One region of the Marinobacter sp. Arc7-DN-1 genome, then DNA from elsewhere that is predicted to be linked to it. Evidence: predicted binding sites of a transcription regulator. Region 1 holds the regulator's gene; the other holds the start of a gene.
The links. The regulator sigma-54, encoded in region 1, starts transcription at its own class of promoters, with help from an activator protein. The targets are predictions, from matches to a motif close to ANTGGCATNNANNTTGCTNT.
Positions count from the first base shown of each region.

Region 1 (9,063 bases):
GTCGCTGCCAGCAGAGCAACATGGACAAGACAACACTGTGGGCGGTGACCAGACCGTCCAGATCGACAACCAGATTTCCGGACGCGGTGCCGATCAGCTTTTCGCCCTGATTTCTCAGGGCCACGACGGTATCCGCGCTCACTTCCCCGGTAACAATCAGAACGCCATCCGCCAGTTCAACCCGCGGCGCCCCGGAGGTCATGACTTGTCCACTTTTTGGTCGAAGTTCAGGGACTTGGCGGCGTCACTCCAGCCGTCGATCACTGCCTGAATCTGGCCCCGGTTCTCTTCCATTTCCTGGCTGAACCGATCCCGGAAGGCCAGCCCGATGTTCACGCCTTCAACAATGACGTTCTCCATCAGCCAGCGACCATTGCCGGTCTTGTACATGGAATAGGTCACCGGGTACCGGTTACCGGAAGCACTGATCACTTCCATCTGGACCGACGCCCGGTCGTCGCTCTGCGGGTTGATGGTGGCTTCCTTAACCTTGATCTGGAAGTCCTCGGCGTTCACCAGCGCCTGGGCGTAGCTGTCGAACAGGCTGCGCTTGAACGCGACCACAAACTCGTCCCGCTGTTCGGGCGTGGTCTGGCGCGCATAACGCCCCATGACCCGGGCGGCGATACGACGGAAGTCCACAAAGTCGGTCAGCGCCTGATCCATGCTTTTATAGAAGGCCTCGGGATCCCTCTCGTAGAGACCCCGCTCATTATTAAGCTTTTCGACCAGCCGCTGAGTGTTCTCATCCACATAGTCGCGGAGATCTTCAGCCTCGCCAGCCTGAACAGGCGCTACCAGAAACAGTGCCATTAAAAAGCCAACGAGAATGTGGTGTTTCAGTGCAGACATCAGGGTCTCCTGTCGATTAGTTCCCGGCCCGGCCCGAAGCAAAGTTACTGATCAGTCGCTCAAGGTTCATGGCCGACTGGGTCGAGTAGAAAGTATCACCTTCTTTGAGCGACTCCATTTCGGCGCCGATCGATATATCAATGTACTGTTCTCCGAGCAGGCCGGATGTACGTATAACCGCGGAACTGTCAGCCGGAATATTATCGACGTCAGAGTGAATCGACATCTTGACCCTCGCCTGAAAGGTCTCCTTGTTCAGGGTGATGGATTCGATAGTCCCAACAGTGACGCCCGCCATGGATACACGGCCACGAGGCGTCAGCCCGCCGGAATCGTTGAAGTTGGCATAGATGGTGTAGGTGCTTTCAGCGGATTTCGCCGACAAACCGCTTACCTGCAGCGCCAGAACCAGCAGGGCTGCAACGCCTGCGATCATGAACAGGCCAACAATGATTTCAGTCGTTCTTTGTGCCATTTCCGGCTCCGGTAATGTCTCGTTAATCGATGGTTCAGAAATCGCCAAACATGACAGCGGTCAGTACAAAATCCAGCCCCAGCACAGCCAGAGACGAGTACACCACAGTCTTGGTCGTCGCGGAGCTGATGCCTGCCGATGTCGGCACACAGTCGTAGCCCTGGTAAACAGCGATCCAGGTGCAGACAAAGCCGAATACGACACTTTTAATCATGCCATTGAGCACGTCGTCAACGAAATCCACCGACGACTGCATGTTGCCCCAGAATGAGCCCTCAAACACGCCCAGCCAGTCTACGCCCACCAGCATGCCGCCCCAGATACCGATAACGGAGAAAATGGCGGCAAGCACCGGCATGGCAATAAAGCCGGCCCACAACCGGGGCGCCACCACACGGCGCAGCGGATCGACCCCCATCATTTCCATGCTGGACAACTGTTCAGTGGCCTTCATCAAGCCGATTTCCGCCGTCAGGGCGGAGCCGGCGCGGCCCGCGAACAGCAGCGCAGTCACCACGGGGCCCAGTTCACGCACCAGGGTCAGGGCAATCATCTGGCCGATGGCGGCTTCGGAGCCGTAATCACTGAGAATGGTGTAACCCTGCAGCGCCAGCACCATACCGATGAAAAGGCCAGAGACCACAATAATCGGCAGCGACAGGACACCAACCGCGTACAGCTGTTTCATCAACAGCGGAAAACCGGTTGCCGGCCTTGGCACGCCCCCCAGCACACCCGCAAGGAAGCGGCCTGAACGGCCAAACGACGAGACAGTATCCAGGCCAAGGCGCCCGAATGCGGCGATTCTTTCGATCAAGACACACCCCCGGAAAGTCCGAAATCCCTGGCGGCACCCTCTGCCGGATAATGAAAAGGCACGGGGCCATCCGGCTGCCCCTGAAGAAACTGCTGCACCTGCCCTGAGGGATGTTCCCGGAGCTGGTCCGGCGTGCCTTCGCCAATCACCTTGCCATCGGCGATGATGCAGGCGTAATGGCAGATGCTCAGGGATTCCGGCACATCGTGGGAAACCAGCACACTGGTCAGCCCCATGGAGCTGTTCAGATCCCGGATCAGTTTGACCAGAACGCCCATGGCGATAGGATCCTGGCCGGCAAAAGGCTCGTCGTACATGATCAGTTCCGGATCCAGCGCAATGCTTCTCGCCAGGGCGACCCGTCGGGTCATGCCTCCGGACAGTTCCGAGGGCATCAGATGCCTGGCACCACGCAGCCCGACGGCTTCCAGCTTCATCAGAACGATATCCCGGATCATGTCTTCCGGAAGGCTGGTGTGCACGCGCAGGGGAAAGGCAACGTTCTCGAATACGCTCAGATCGGTGAACAGGGCACCGCTCTGGAACAACATGCCCATTTTTTCCCGGAATGCATAGAGGGCCTTGCGCTTGAGCCTGGGCACCTCGTGGCCATCCACCACCACACTGCCGGAATCGGGCCGGAGTTGACCGCCGATCAGGCGCAGGAGTGTGGTTTTACCAGTGCCGCTGGGGCCCATGATGGCGGTAATCCTGCCCCGGGGAATATCCAGGCTGACACCGTCGAAAATCCGGCGCCCGGAGCGGGAAAAGACAACGTCCCTGAGCAATATGTAAGCCGATGAATCCATAGTCCTTACCTTTCAAAGAGGGGCTACATTATGCCAAGGAGCGCCTAAGCTCAATCCAAAGAACCCAAAATGTACTGATAGCAATGATCAGTTTGACTGAACTTTCGGTAACCGGGCATCGTTGCCGGGCGAAAATGATATACTCCTCCGACCATTTCCAATGTCTTAACAGCCAGGCCCCAAGCCCGATGAACGAACAGACTCCGACCGATTTCCGAACGCCCGCCCTGCGTGCCATCCGCATCGAGCGAGACGCCATCAACGCTCTTGAGAGCCGTATCGACGATCATTTTACCCGGGCCTGTGAAGTTATTATGAAGTGCACGGGCCGCGTGGTGGTTACCGGCATGGGCAAGTCCGGCCACATCGGGAACAAGATCGCCGCAACCCTGGCCAGCACCGGCACGCCCTCGTTCTTCGTTCATCCGGGCGAGGCAAGCCACGGCGACATGGGTATGATTACCTCTCAAGACGTGGTTATCGCCATTTCCAACAGTGGCAACACCAGCGAGGTGGTCACCATTCTGCCACTGATCAAACGGATGGGCGCCCCGTTGATCAGTATGACCGGCAATGCGAATTCCACCCTGGCACGGGAAGCCGTGGCCAATCTGGATGTCAGCGTACAGGTAGAAGCCTGCCCCCTGGGCCTGGCACCCACGTCATCCACCACCGCAACCCTGGTGATGGGCGATGCCCTCGCGGTCGCCCTGCTTGAGGCCAGAGGTTTCAGCGCCGAAGATTTTGCCTTTTCCCATCCGGGCGGAAGCCTGGGCCGGCGGCTATTGCTGCGGGTCTCTGACATCATGCATACCGGTGATCGCATTCCGGTTGTCAGCGAAAGCACGCCCCTCAGCGGTGCCCTGCTGGAAATCTCCCGCAAGGGCCTCGGCATGACCACTGTCGTTGATGAACAGGGCGCGCTTGCAGGAATATTTACGGACGGCGACCTTCGCCGGACTCTGGACCGCTCAGTAGACATCCACAATACGCCCATCCATGAGGTGATGACCCGGCATGGAAAAACCATCCAGGCCGATCATCTCGCGGCAGAAGCATTGAACGTGATGGAAGAAATGAAGATCAACGCCCTGCCGGTTACCGATGAGAGCGGCGCCCTGATCGGCGCCATTAACATGCACGACCTGCTGCGGGCCGGGGTTATCTGATATGCAGAATGAATGGCCCGAATCCCTGCTGGCGAAAGCGGCGCAGATCCGCCTGATTGCCCTTGATGTCGACGGCATCATGAGCGACGGCAAGCTCTACTTCAGCGCCACCGGCGATGAGCTCAAGGCGTTCAACATTCTCGACGGCCTGGGCCTGAAACAGTTGATGGCTGCGGGCATAACTGTCGCTGTCATCACCGGGCGCAAGTCGCCACTGACGGAAAAACGCATGCGGGACCTCGGTATCCCGCACCTGATGCAGGGACGAGAGGACAAGAAAGCAGCCCTGCAGGAACTGGCGAGTACCATGAACATCCGCCCGGAAGCGATCGCCTACATGGGCGACGATCTGCCAGACTTGCCAGCCCTGACGTTTGCAGGCCTTGGAATCACAGTGCCCAACGGATACTGGCTGGTCCGGCAGCAGGCGGATTACTGTACCCGGGCCCAGGGAGGAAACGGCGCCGTGAGGGAGGCTTGCGACCTGCTGCTTAGCGCCCACGGAAAGCTGGACGCAGCGCTGGCCCCCTACCTGGGGCCTGATCAGGAGGCTGGCACGTGAACTGGCTCCCGGACCGGCCCCGGCTGCAAACGCTGGCACTGGCGGGTACCATTGTCGCGGCGGTGTTTTTGCTATGGCGAAGTGATGAGCCTCCGGTTATCGACCGGCAGGCCGCCGATCTGAGAGGCGATACCGAACCCGACGGATTCGTGGTCAATGGCAAGTACACCGCGTTCGATGAAGCCGGCAACCCCAAGGTCAGTTTTACCAGCCCGCGGATAGAGCAGTTCGAGGAAGGCAACCTGGCCACCCTGGAATCGCCGAGAGCCGAGCTCTACAGCGGTACCGGGGGCGCCGACAGTCTGCCCTGGATTGTGGAAGCCGAAAATGGCAGCCTCCTGCAAAATGAAAACCTGCTTTACCTGACCGGCAAGGTCCGGGTACTCCGACGTGTTGGCGGTCGGGACACCACCCTGACAACACCAACCCTGACCCTGGACAACGACCGGGGCCTGGCATACACAGACGCACCCGTAGAGATACGCGACGTGACAGGCACCACTCGTGCCACAGGCATGAAAGCGTGGATCGACGAGCGGATTCTGGAACTGAACTCCCAGGTGGAAGGACACTATGAAACCGGAAACTAACCGATACCGGGGCCTGATGGCTGCCCTGCTGACCGTCGCCATGGCCGGGCCGGCGGCAGCTTTCGAGCTTGATTCTGATATTCCCATCAAGGTAACCGCAGACAACGCCCGCCTCGACGACGGCCAGGGTATCGCCACCTACACCGGCGATGTAGAGCTGGAACAGGGCGAGACCCATCTGAGCGCGGAGCGTGTGGTTCTGTACCGCGACGAAAACGGCCTGAACCGGATTGAAGCCTTCGGAAGCCCGGCCCGTTACCGCCAGCCAACCCGTGAGGGCGAAGGTGAAACCGACGCCAGGGCGCTGAATATTACCTGGTCGGCCACTGACCAGCGTCTGATCTTTGAACGGCAAGCGGTCATCGAACAGAATGGCAACCTGTTCCGGGGCGATGTCATCCATTATGATACCGTCCGCCGGGTCGTAACTGCCCAAGGCGGCGCCGATACCGGTGAAGGATCCGGCCGGGTAGAAATGGTGATTCAGCCACGCAGCACTGACAGACGCACTGACAGACAGGAATCCGATGGCAGTTCTGAGAGCCAGTAATCTGGCAAAGAGTTATAAACAGAAAAAAGTGGTGATCGACGTTTCCCTGGAAATCCGCAGCGGGGAAATTGTTGGTCTGCTGGGCCCCAATGGCGCCGGTAAAACCACCTGCTTTTACATGATTGTGGGGCTGGTTCCCGCCGACTGCGGCCGGATCACCATCGACAGCCGCGACATCACTCATCTGCCCATGCACGGCCGGGCGCGTCAGGGCATCGGTTACCTGCCCCAGGAAGCCTCGGTATTCCGCAAACTGTCGGTGCGCGACAACATCATGGCCATTCTGGAAACCCGCAAGGGTCTGGGTAAGGCGGAGCGGGGAAAGAAGGTGGAAGAATTGCTCGAAGAATTCCACATTACCCACATTCGTGACAGCATGGGCATGGCCCTGTCCGGCGGCGAGCGCCGGCGTGTGGAAATTGCCAGGGCCCTGGCGATGGAGCCGGCCTTCATCCTCCTGGATGAGCCGTTCGCCGGTGTCGACCCCATTTCCGTGAGCGATATCAAACACATCATCCGGCATCTTCGGGACAAGGGCATTGGTGTGTTGATTACCGACCACAACGTGCGTGAGACCCTGGACATCTGTGAGAATGCCTACATCGTTTCCGGTGGCCACATCATCGCCTCCGGTAATGCCGAGGCCATTCTGGCCAACCAGCAGGTGAAGGAAGTGTATCTGGGCGATGAGTTCCGACTGTGAAATTGGGGTCAGATGAAATTGGGGTCAGATGAACTTTTCATCTGACCCCCGGATTGTTTTGATGATCTGTAGCAAGTAAACTCGGCAAAGAACTTGCTAGGGTAATACAGGGCCAAGGCAAGTAACCGACATATAAAGAATTTTTCACTACCTACGACACCAAGCGCTGATGAGTGACGGATCCTGAACCATGGTAATGAAAGCCTCCTTACAGTTAAAGCTGGGTCAGAGCCTGACCATGACACCCCAGCTGCAACAGGCGATCCGGCTTCTACAGCTTTCCACTCTCGACCTTCAGCAGGAAGTCCAGCAGGCCCTGGAATCCAACCCCATGCTGGAGACGTCCGAGGATGAGGATCAGCCGGAGACCGACACCGGGAATGACGAACGGGAGGCCAATGCCACCGAGTCCGCCGCTGAGACAGTTCCCGAACCTTCACCCGACTGGGATGAAACCGAAAACGGTCCGGACTGGTCCTCGGAAAACGAAATCCCGGATAATATCCCGGACGATCTCCCGGTCGACACCGCCTGGGACGATATCTACCAGTCCGCACCGGCATCGGCCGCCCGTAACGATGACGAAAACGATCACGATTTCGAGACCCGCAACTCCCCCACTGACACGCTTCAGGATCACCTGGAATGGCAACTGAACCTGACCCCGATGAGCGAACGGGACCAGGCCATTGCCCACGCTTTGATGGACGCAGTGGATGAACGCGGCTATCTGACCAGTCCGCTGGAAGAGATTCATGCCGGGTTGCTGGATGAAAACGAAGAAGACCCCCTTGAGCTGGATGAAGTCGAGGCGGTCCTTCACCGGCTGCAGCATTTTGATCCTCCCGGCGTGTTCGCCCGGGACCTGCAGGAATGCCTGCTGATCCAGCTCAACCAGCTGCCGCCGGAAACGCCCTGGCTGGCCCAGGCTCGCCTGGTCATCACCCATTACATCAATCTGCTCGGCAACCGCGACTATGCCCAACTGCTACGCCGCAGCCGCCTGAAAGAAGACCAGCTGCGGGATGTACTGGCCCTGATTACCGGCCTGAATCCCCGCCCCGGTGACGTGATTGACCGCACCGAACCTGACTACGTAATTCCGGATGTGATCGTTCGCAAGCACAACGGCCGCTGGCGCGTTGAACTGAATCCGGAAATTGCCCCGCGCATCCGCGTCAATGCCAGCTATGCTTCTCTTATAAGGCGTGCGGACAGCAGTGCCGACAACACCTACCTGCGGGATCAGTTGCAGGAGGCGAAATGGTTTATCAAGAGCCTGCAGAGCCGCAATGAAACCCTGCTGAAAGTGGCGACCCGTATTGTCGAGCACCAGCAAGGATTCCTGGATCAGGGTGAAGAAGCCATGAAACCGCTGATCCTCTCTGATATCGCCCAGGCGGTTGAGATGCATGAGTCCACGATTTCCCGGGTCACCACCCAGAAATACATGCACACCCCCCGGGGAATTTTCGAGCTGAAATATTTCTTCTCCAGCCATGTCAGCACTGACGAAGGCGGTGAATGTTCTTCCACGGCGATCCGCGCGATGATCAAAAAGCTGATTGCCGCGGAAACGCCCAAAAAGCCGTTGAGCGACAGTAAAATTGCAGCCATGCTAGGAGAACAGGGAATCAAGGTTGCGCGACGCACCGTTGCCAAGTACCGGGAGGCCATGCACATTCCGCCTTCGAACGAACGCAAGCGGCTGGTCTGAACACCCCGGGGTCCGGGCGCAACGTACTATTTGCCGGCGCACAATGCGCCAGCACCCAGACCGGCTCCCGGGAGCCGGAACGATGACAACAGGAGACGCCTATGCAACTCAATATTTCAGGCCATCACGTAGAACTGACTCCCGCACTGAAGGATTATGTTTCAGAGAAGTTCCAGAAGCTCGAGCGTCACTTTGACCACATCAGCAACTGCCAGGTAACCCTGGAAGTGGAGAAGGTGCGCCAGATTGCGGAAGCCACGCTGCACGTGGTTGGTGGTGAGATTCACGCAAAGGCAGAAAATGAGGATATGTACGCAGCCATCGATGTCCTGATCGACAAGCTGGACCGCCAGATTCTCAAACACAAGGAAAAGAATGTAGACCGGATGCACGGAAACGGCTCTCGCTAACTGGCTGTTTTCATGCAAGTCATCCAATCGAGCTGCGACACGGCTGACGTGTCGCAGCCTTTTTTTAACGGAAATGCAGTCGATCCATGAGCGACACATCCCTGACCATAGACAACATACTTGCACCGGAGCTCACCCTCTGTCGGGTGTCGGCATCCAGCAAGAAGCGGGCTCTGGAGTTTATTGCCGAGCAGATAAACCTCCAGGACAATACGCTCAGCGAAACCCAGATATTCAATAACCTGATCTCACGGGAGCGTCTGGGCAGCACCGGTATTGGCCAGGGAATTGCCATCCCGCACTGCCGCCTGGAAGGCCTGGATCATGTGGTGGGCGTACTGATGACGCTGGAAGAAAGCGTCGAGTTCGACGCCATCGACAATCAGCCGGTAGATCTGATCTTCGCCCT
Region 1 covers NZ_CP031848.1:1,236,263-1,245,325, forward strand. The annotation lists gene D0851_RS05750 (lipid asymmetry maintenance protein MlaB) at 1-202, opposite strand, end outside; gene D0851_RS05755 (phospholipid-binding protein MlaC) at 199-852, opposite strand; gene mlaD (outer membrane lipid asymmetry maintenance protein MlaD) at 869-1,327, opposite strand; gene mlaE (lipid asymmetry maintenance ABC transporter permease subunit MlaE) at 1,362-2,144, opposite strand; gene D0851_RS05770 (ATP-binding cassette domain-containing protein) at 2,141-2,953, opposite strand; gene D0851_RS05775 (KpsF/GutQ family sugar-phosphate isomerase) at 3,142-4,122, shown strand; gene D0851_RS05780 (KdsC family phosphatase) at 4,124-4,684, shown strand; gene lptC (LPS export ABC transporter periplasmic protein LptC) at 4,681-5,274, shown strand; gene lptA (lipopolysaccharide transport periplasmic protein LptA) at 5,258-5,824, shown strand; gene lptB (LPS export ABC transporter ATP-binding protein) at 5,802-6,527, shown strand; gene D0851_RS05800 (RNA polymerase factor sigma-54) at 6,724-8,244, shown strand; gene hpf (ribosome hibernation promoting factor) at 8,346-8,654, shown strand; gene ptsN (PTS IIA-like nitrogen regulatory protein PtsN) at 8,741-9,063, shown strand, end outside.

Region 2 (9,063 bases), 2.0 Mb from region 1:
CAAGGTGGCCAACGATGTCCAGCAGGTGCGATTTCTGGCGTTCCGCCGGATTCAGGAAGGTGATTCCGTCTATTTCATCGCCGAGTACCAGTACCCGTCCGGTGAGCTGATGACCTTCAACATCACCGCTCGCCCCACCGGCCATCAGCAGGATCTGGCGGTACGGTTTGCCCACACACTGTTCAACGATTGAGCCCGTTATGACCGAAAACCTGGTTATCGCCAGTAACAACAAAGGCAAAATTGCCGAACTGGCCGGGATGCTGGCGCCCCTGGGCATGACCCCGGTTGCCCAGGGACAGCTTGGCGTGGATGAGGCCGGGGAACCCGCCGTTACGTTTGTCGAGAATGCGATTCTCAAGGCCCGGCACGCAGCAAGGGCAACCGGACTGCCCGCCCTGGCGGACGATAGCGGATTGGCCGTTGATGCCCTCGGGGGCCAGCCCGGTGTTCGCTCTGCCCGCTTTGCCGGCGAAAACGCCACCGACCAGGACAACATAAACGCGCTGCTCGAAGCCATGGCCGACATCCCGGATGAGCAGCGGGGAGCGCAGTTCCACTGCGTGCTGGTATACCTTCGCCACGCCGATGACCCGACCCCGGTGATTTGCCATGGTCGCTGGCCCGGGTCAATACTCCGGGTACCCAGTGGCGACGGCGGTTTTGGCTATGATCCGGTGTTCCTGGCTCCGGAACAGGGTTGCAGCGCGGCGGAATTGTCCCGCACCGAGAAAAGCCGCATCAGCCATCGGGGCCGGGCCCTGAGAATTCTGGCAGAACAGCTCAGGGCGGAGTCCTTAGCTGGTGCGCAGTCCTGAACCGGTGGATAGCCATGGGCCGGTCGACAGTTACCAACCGGTGGCGGTTTGCCCGCCGCTGAGCCTGTATATCCATGTGCCCTGGTGCGTGCGCAAGTGCCCATACTGCGACTTCAACTCCCACGCCATCCACGCTTCTCACGCCACTTACGCCACTACCACTACAGGAGGCGCCATTCCGGAATCCGCCTACCTTGATGCCCTGGCTGAAGACCTCGACCAGGACCTGGCCTTGGTCTCCGGACGCCCCATAGAAACCATCTTTATCGGCGGTGGCACACCGTCACTGATGAGTGGTGATTTCTATAACCGGCTGCTCGCCCACTTGCGGGCAAGACTCAACATCGCCCCCGATGCGGAAATCACCCTGGAAGCCAATCCGGGAACACTGGAAACCGGCCGCTTCGAGGCCTTTCGGAAAGCCGGTATCAACCGGTTGTCCATCGGGGTTCAGAGTTTCAACTCCAGCCACCTGAAAGCACTGGGGCGCATCCACGACAGCGAAGCCGCCCATTGCGCCATTAGTGCCGCCCGTCAGGCAGGGTTCGACAACGTCAACATAGACCTGATGCACGGATTACCAGGCCAGACGCCGGAGCAGGCACTGGAGGATCTCAGGACCGCTCTCGATTACCAGCCTCCGCATCTGTCCTGGTATCAACTGACCCTGGAGCCGAATACCGAATTCTACAGCCGGCCACCGGATTTGCCGGACGACGATCACCTCTGGGACATCTATCGTCAGGGCGCCCAATTTCTGCAGCAGCAGGGTTTTCGGGATTACGAGGTTTCGGCCTGGAGTCGGGGCGGCAGGGCGTCACGCCACAATCTGAATTACTGGACCTTTGGTGATTACCTGGCGCTTGGTGCCGGAGCCCATGGCAAGATCAGCCTGGCCAATGGCAGCATCCGGCGATACTGGAAAACCCGCCAGCCCGAAGCTTACCTGAACCGGATTGGTAGCCGGACGGCAGGCAGTGACATCATTGCTCCCGAAGACCTGCCCCTGGAATTCCTGATGAACGCCCTGCGGCTCACAGAGGGGGTGAGCGAACGCCTTTTTTGCGAGCGAACGGGTTTACCCCTGTCGTCAGTTGGGGTAAAACTAAAAACAGCACGCGATGAGAAACTGCTGGTTGAAGACCGGCTGCAGGCCACAACCCTGGGCCAGAGATACCTTAACAGCCTGTTGGAGCGTTTTCTGTAATGGACCCTGCACACGGATTGGCAGCCTTTCCAAAAGACCTGAAAGTCAGCCTGGCCGTGGCTGCGGTGTTGCTGTTTGCCCTGTTGCTGATCAATCAGCCGTTGCAGTCCGCTTCCGCCCCCCAGGGTATCGTCAGTTACCAGCTCGCCGGCACGGCGGATCAGGCGCACGCCATCATTCGCAGCTGGCGCAGTGAGGGCGTAGTCTGGGCCAAAGTTTCCTTGTGGCTGGATTTCCTGTTTATTCCCGCCTACACCATCGCCCTCATCCTCCTGACCCATCACTTCACCCGGGACCGCCCCGGAATCCGTGAGCGCATGGTGGCCAGATGGGTCCGGGCACTATTCGTAACGGCCGGCCTCAGTGATGTCGCCGAGAACATCCTGCTGCTGAACAATTTCAGTCCGCCCACCGATGCGATGAGCCTTTCGGCAACCCTCTGCGCCCTGGTCAAATTTACCGCGCTGACCCTGGGTATGGCCGGGCTGGTCATTCTCCGGGCCTCGCGGCGCCATCCGCTGGCGCACCACTGAAGCCCGCCCCCGAACATTCCCGCAGGGGATCACCGACTACTAGTTGGTTCGATAAAACAACAGATCCCATACTCCGTGCCCAAGATTTTCGCCCCGCTTTTCAAACTTGGTAATCGGACGATCTTCCGGTCGTGGTGAATATCCTCCGGATTCCTGGGCGTTGGCAAACCCTTCGGATTCATTCATTACTTCCATCATGTGTTCCGCGTAGTTCTCCCAGTCTGTCGCCAGATGGAGAATACCGCCCACGCGGAGTTTGTGACGAACGCGCTGGACAAACTCATGCTGGATCAGCCGGCGCTTGTGATGCTTTTTCTTGTGCCAGGGATCCGGGAAGAACACCATCACCCGATCCAGACAGGCATCCGGCAGGCACAGATCAATCACGTCATTGGCGTCGATACTGTAGATCCGGACATTTTTCAGGCCGCGATCCTCAATCTCCTTGAGCAGAGCACCCACACCTGGCTGGTGCACCTCGACACCGATGAAGTCCTGCTCCGGGGCAGCTTCCGCCATCTCCGCCAGTGACTTGCCCATGCCAAACCCGATTTCCAGGTTCAGCATGGCATCCCGGCCAAACACCTGGCGCGGATCGATCATTCCGTCTTCCCGGGTGAGACCATATTTCAGCCAGCTGCGCTCAAACGCCTTTTTCTGACCTTCGGTCATGCGGCCCTGGCGCAGGACAAAGCTACGCACACCACGGCGGGTTGTTACCGGTGATTCCGTGGCAGTGTCTTTCGGATCTTGCGGCTCTTTCTGGTTAGTCATCTGCAATCCTTAACCGCGGGCAGCGGGTCTTGTTTAATGGGCTTTGGCTACAGTTTACCAGAGTGACAAGGTTCAGGCGGATACCACCGAATTGCGCCCCTGTTGACGATCCAGTTGCCGGTAGCCGAGCGCTTCAACCAGGTGGCCCTGGTGGAGCTCGTCACAGCCCTCAAGGTCTGCGAGAGTGCGAGCCACCCGCAATATCCGGTGCAATGCCCGGGCCGATAGCCCCAGCTTCTCCATGGCGCCGGAGAGCAACTGCTCACCCTGGCGGTCCAGTTGGCAAGCGGAATGCAGTTCGCGCCCTGCCAGCGCAGCATTCACGCAACCCCGTTCCGATTGTTTCATCCTGGCAGCGATAACCCGTTCCCGGACAGTGGCACTGGTCTCGCCATCGCCGCCCTGTTGCATCAGTACGCCGCCACCCTGAACCGGAACTTCGACATGGAGATCGAACCGGTCCAGCAGAGGCCCGGAGATCTTCGACCGATACCGTATTACCTGCTGCGGTGTGCACTGACACTCAATGGTCGGGTGACCACTGTAACCGCAGGGGCATGGGTTCATTGCACCGACGACTTGAAAGCGAGCCGGAAAATTCACCTGACGCGCGGCCCGACTGATCGTGATGTGCCCCGTTTCCATGGGTTCCCGAAGCACTTCCAGAACCCGACGCTCAAACTCTGGCAATTCATCCAGAAAAAGTACGCCGCGATGGGCGAGGGAGATTTCCCCAGGCCGCGGGCTGCTCCCGCCACCGACCAGGGCCACCGCGGATGCTGTGTGGTGGGGCGCCCGGAACGGCGGTTGGCGCCACCCGCCCTCTCTCATGGCAAGCCCGGCAACCGAGTGAACGCTGGCAACTTCCATGGCCGCATCGTCGGTCAGTGCCGGAAGAATACCCGGCAGACGGCTGGCCAGCATGCTCTTGCCGGTGCCAGGCGGCCCGAAGAATAACAGGTTGTGGCCGCCGGCGGCGGCAACTTCGAGCGCCCTGCGAGGGACCCGTTGGCCGCGGACATCGGACAGGTCCGGTATCTCACTGTTGTTGCCGGGCACCCGTTCCAATGGTGATTTCGGCACCGGAACCAGCCTGGCCCGGCCGCTGAGGTGTTCACACACGGTCAACAGGTGGCCGGCCGCCAGCACGTCACCCTGGCTGGCCAGGGCCGCCTCGCCGGCATTGCCATGGGGAACCAGCAAGGCTCGCTGGTCCTGCCGGGCAGCAAGCACAGCCGGAAGCACGCCCTTGAGAGGCCTCAGCGCACCATCGAGGGACAGCTCCCCGAGAAACTCGCAATCGGCGAGACTCTCCGCCGGAATCTGGCCCGAGGCCGCCAGAATCCCAAGGGCAATGGGCAGGTCAAACCGGCCGCCTTCCTTGGGCAGATCAGCGGGGGCAAGGTTGATCGTAATGCGGCGGGCGGGGAAGTCGAACCCCGCATTCAGAAGGGCGCTGCGAACCCGCTCCTTACTCTCGCGAACGCCGGTTTCAGGGAGGCCGACAATCGAGAGTGCGGGCAATCCCCCGGAGAGGTGGACTTCAACCGTAACGGGGGGAGCAGACACGCCGATTATGGCGCGGGAATGAACGATAGCTAGCATGACAACCTTCCATGGTGACCGGAAAACCATGCCCGGCGTCCTGCCGGGCTAATCCGGAGTTTATTGTTCCTGCAGGGATTTTTCCAGCTCGGCGACCCGTTTTTCGAGCGCCTCCACCTTTTCACGAGTCTTCAGCAGCACCGCCTGTTGGGCATCAAACTCTTCCCGGGTTACCAGCTCCAGACGGGAAAGGACCGACATCACTGTTGCCCGGGCCTGGGTTTCAAAATCCTCCCGGGCGGCGCGGGCCATATCGGGAACGAACTGACCAAACTGACCCTGTAACTGGGCGAAAATATCCTGGGGACCCTTCACATATCACCTCACTGATTCCAGAAATGTCCGGCTTCGACTAAAAGAGAGGGGCTCTCACCGGTTTGCGGGAGTGTATCACACCGCAGCCCCTGCCATACTGTGCCCGGTCGGCCTTATAATAATGGACGAACGGCCAGTGAGTCCGCTCCAATTTGACTCATCGGCTGGCTACCCGCTCCATTTTGGTGCAGATCTTTGCGCCATTCTGGTACGCGCATATTGTAGATTATTGTTTTAAATGTATTTTTTTGCGTTGGCATACCCGATGCTAAAGCCCTCGTACGCAATCCGCACAATTGGTGTGCGAGGTGGCAGCATCCCGACCTCAACAACTGGCCGACGGGCCCTCACTGTTGGGACGGCTTTACCAAGGAGAAAGCAATGAAACTTGTGACAGCGATCATCAAGCCTTTCAAACTGGATGATGTCCGTGAGGCACTATCCGAGATTGGCGTGCAAGGCGTAACCGTCACTGAAGTCAAAGGCTTCGGTCGGCAGAAAGGCCACACTGAACTTTACCGTGGCGCGGAATACGTGGTGGATTTCCTGCCCAAGGTCAAAGTGGAAGTTGCCATTGGCGACAATCTGCTGGACCAGGTCATCGAATCCATTACCAAGGCAGCCAACACCGGCAAGATCGGTGACGGCAAGATCTTCGTGACCGAACTGCAACAGGCCATCCGGATCCGGACCGGCGAAACCGGCGAAGAAGCGGTCTGAACCAGCTCTGATTTTTTCGATCAGCCAACGCAAAAAAATTTATAACCTGAAAAGCCTCGTGCGGAGGGCTTCATATGGAAAGCAATCTTTTTCACCTGCAGTATGCTATAGACACCTTTTATTTCCTGGTGTGCGGTGCATTAGTGATGTGGATGGCAGCGGGCTTCGCCATGCTGGAATCCGGCCTGGTGCGTGCCAAGAACACCACGGAAATCCTGACCAAGAACGTGGCTCTGTTTGCCATTGCCTGCATCATGTACCTGGTTAGTGGTTACGCCATCATGTACGGCGGTAACATTTTCCTTTCCGGAATCGCAGACGTTGACACTGCGGCTGTTCTGGGTGACTTCGCCAGCCGGGACGGCGGCTTCGAGGGTGGCTCCATCTACTCCGGCGCGTCTGACTTCTTCTTCCAGGTTGTGTTTGTCGCAACAGCCATGTCCATCGTCTCCGGTGCTGTGGCCGAACGCATGAAACTCTGGGCCTTCCTGGTCTTTGCAGTGTTCATGACCGGCTTTATCTACCCGATGGAAGGCGCCTGGACCTGGGGCGGCGCGTCTGTCTTCGGCATGTATACCCTGGGCGATCTCGGTTTCAGCGATTTCGCCGGCTCCGGCATCGTTCACATGGCGGGTGCAGCAGCCGCATTGGCTGGTGTAATCCTTCTCGGTGCCCGTAAAGGCAAATACGGCCCGAACGGTGAAATCCGCGCCTTCCCGGGTGCCAACCTGCCGATGGCGACCCTCGGTACCTTCATCCTGTGGATGGGCTGGTTCGGCTTCAACGGCGGTTCGGTTCTCAAGCTGGGCGATATCGCCAGCGCCAACTCCGTGGCCATGGTGTTCCTGAATACCAATACCGCCGCTGCCGGCGGTGCAATTGCTGCCCTGATCACCGCCCGCCTGATGTTTGGCAAGGCTGATCTGACCATGCTGCTGAACGGCGCGCTGGCTGGCCTGGTAGTGATCACGGCTGAGCCATCCACTCCGAGCGCCCTGACTGCGACCCTCTTCGGTGCCTTCGGCGGTATCCTGGTGGTCCTGAGCATCGTGACCATGGACAAGCTGCGCATCGACGATCCGGTGGGCGCCATCTCGGTTCACGGTACCTGTGGCTTGCTGGGTCTGCTTCTGGTGCCGGTCACCAACGGTGATGTCAGCTTCAGCGGCCAGATCATCGGCGCCATCACCATATTCGTCTGGGTATTCGTCGCCAGCCTGATTGTCTGGGGCATCCTCAAGGCTGTCATGGGTATTCGGGTGAGCGAAGAGGACGAGTACGAAGGCGTGGATCTGTCCGAGTGTGGCATGGAAGCCTATCCGGAGTTTGTCAGCAGCAAGTAACAATCGCTGGCAACGCAAAACCAAAGAGGGGTGCCATCTGGCACCCCTCTTTGGTTTTGCCGGCTTAACCCTCCTCTGGCCTGACCTCATCCTCCAGCGCATCCACCATGAACTGGGGCATCGCCAACGCACCATGGTGCACTCCGGCATTGTAGTAGCGGGTCACGAACGGCCGGTTGTTGGCGTCTTCCTCACGGAAATATTTTACCGGGTTCTCCTTGCTGGCCATGGTGCAACTCCACCAGCCCGTGGGATAGACCGGTTGCGGGAATGGCAGGGTCTGCACGTGTTCGAACCCGGCCTTGCGCATGTCATTGTGAATGTCCTTGATGATGCTATGGGTGTGCAGCAGCGGTGATTCACTCTGCTGGACAATAATGCCGCCCTCGCGCAATGCCAGCATGGCGTCTCGGTAGAAATCCAGGGCAAACAGGCCTTCCGCCGGGCCGACCGGATCCGTGCTGTCGATAATGATGAGGTCTACACTGCCCGGCGCCATGTCGCGGATCCACTGGATGCCGTCACCGAAGAAAAAATTGGCGCGCGGATCACCGTTGGCTTCGCACAATTCCGGGAAGTACTTTTCCGACATACGGGTGACCCGCTCATCAATTTCCACCTGCCAGGCTTCTTCCACACCCGGGTGTTTGAGCACTTCCTTAAGAGTGCCGCAGTCGCCGCCACCGATAATCACCACCTTTTTCGGGTCCCGGTGGGTAAACAGGGCCGGGTGGGTCATCATCTCGTGGTACAGGAAATTATCGCGGGTGGTCAGCATCACGCAGCCATCCAGAACCATCAGGTTGCCGAAGGTCTCGGTCTCGTATATTTCCAGCTTCTGGAACGGGGTCTGCTCCTCGTGGAGCTTCTTTTTCACCTGCAGGGAGAACGCCGTTCCCTGGTCCTGGAATACCTCGGTAAACCAGCCATCATTCAGTGCTGTCATGTTTTGCCTCCCGCTGTGGGCCATGGGCTGTGTTAAAAGGGCGTATTGTAGGGGTGCCCCACCGTGAGCTAAAGCGATAATCGTGGCTACCGGCCACATATTTTCCACACCCGGTTCTTTTAGCCGGGGGTGGGAATCCATACAATGGCGGCCATAGGCCGGCCCCTGACCGAACAACCGCCGGCTCCGGTTTCCTGACAGGATAGCAAGCATGAGCGAAGCCAGCGCCACCCCGGCTCACAAGGTTTACAACATTGCCCACTGGAGTGATGGCTACATCGGCGTCAACGCCGAGGGCCAGGTAATGATCCGGCCGGACCGGGGCCACACCCCGGCTCAGATCAATCTGCCACAGCTGACCCGTACACTGACCGAATCCGGGCTCCAGCTTCCGGTTCTCATCCGCTTTGTCGATATCCTGCACGACCGGGTCAATAAACTGTGCAATGCCTTCAACAAGGTCGCGGATGAGCAGGCGTACCGGGGCTGCTACACAGCGGTTTACCCCATCAAGGTGAACCAGCAGCGCCGGGTGGTTGAAGAACTGCTGGCTGCGGAGCCCGCCGCCTCGAAGGGACAGATCGGCCTTGAAGCAGGCAGCAAGCCCGAGCTGATGGCGGTACTGGCGATGTCCCGGCAACCGGGCTCGGTGATCGTCTGCAACGGTTACAAGGACCGGGAATACATTCGCCTGGCCCTGATTGGCCAGACCCTGGGCCATCGGGTATTTATTGTGGTGGAGAAACAGTCCGAGCTGCCGCTGATTCTGGAGGAAGCCACTAACCTGGGCGTTGCACCGCTG
Region 2 covers NZ_CP031848.1:3,200,277-3,209,339, reverse strand. The annotation lists gene D0851_RS15105 (DUF4426 domain-containing protein) at 1-193, shown strand, start outside; gene rdgB (RdgB/HAM1 family non-canonical purine NTP pyrophosphatase) at 201-818, shown strand; gene hemW (radical SAM family heme chaperone HemW) at 823-2,025, shown strand; gene D0851_RS15090 (hypothetical protein) at 2,025-2,558, shown strand; gene trmB (tRNA (guanosine(46)-N7)-methyltransferase TrmB) at 2,598-3,332, opposite strand; gene D0851_RS15080 (YifB family Mg chelatase-like AAA ATPase) at 3,405-4,937, opposite strand; gene D0851_RS15075 (accessory factor UbiK family protein) at 4,998-5,252, opposite strand; gene glnK (P-II family nitrogen regulator) at 5,634-5,972, shown strand; gene D0851_RS15065 (ammonium transporter) at 6,047-7,315, shown strand; gene speE (polyamine aminopropyltransferase) at 7,380-8,261, opposite strand; gene speA (biosynthetic arginine decarboxylase) at 8,473-9,063, shown strand, end outside.
Region 2: a site for sigma-54 is predicted at 5,505-5,524, ahead of glnK (P-II family nitrogen regulator). Genes of this name have one in related genera too.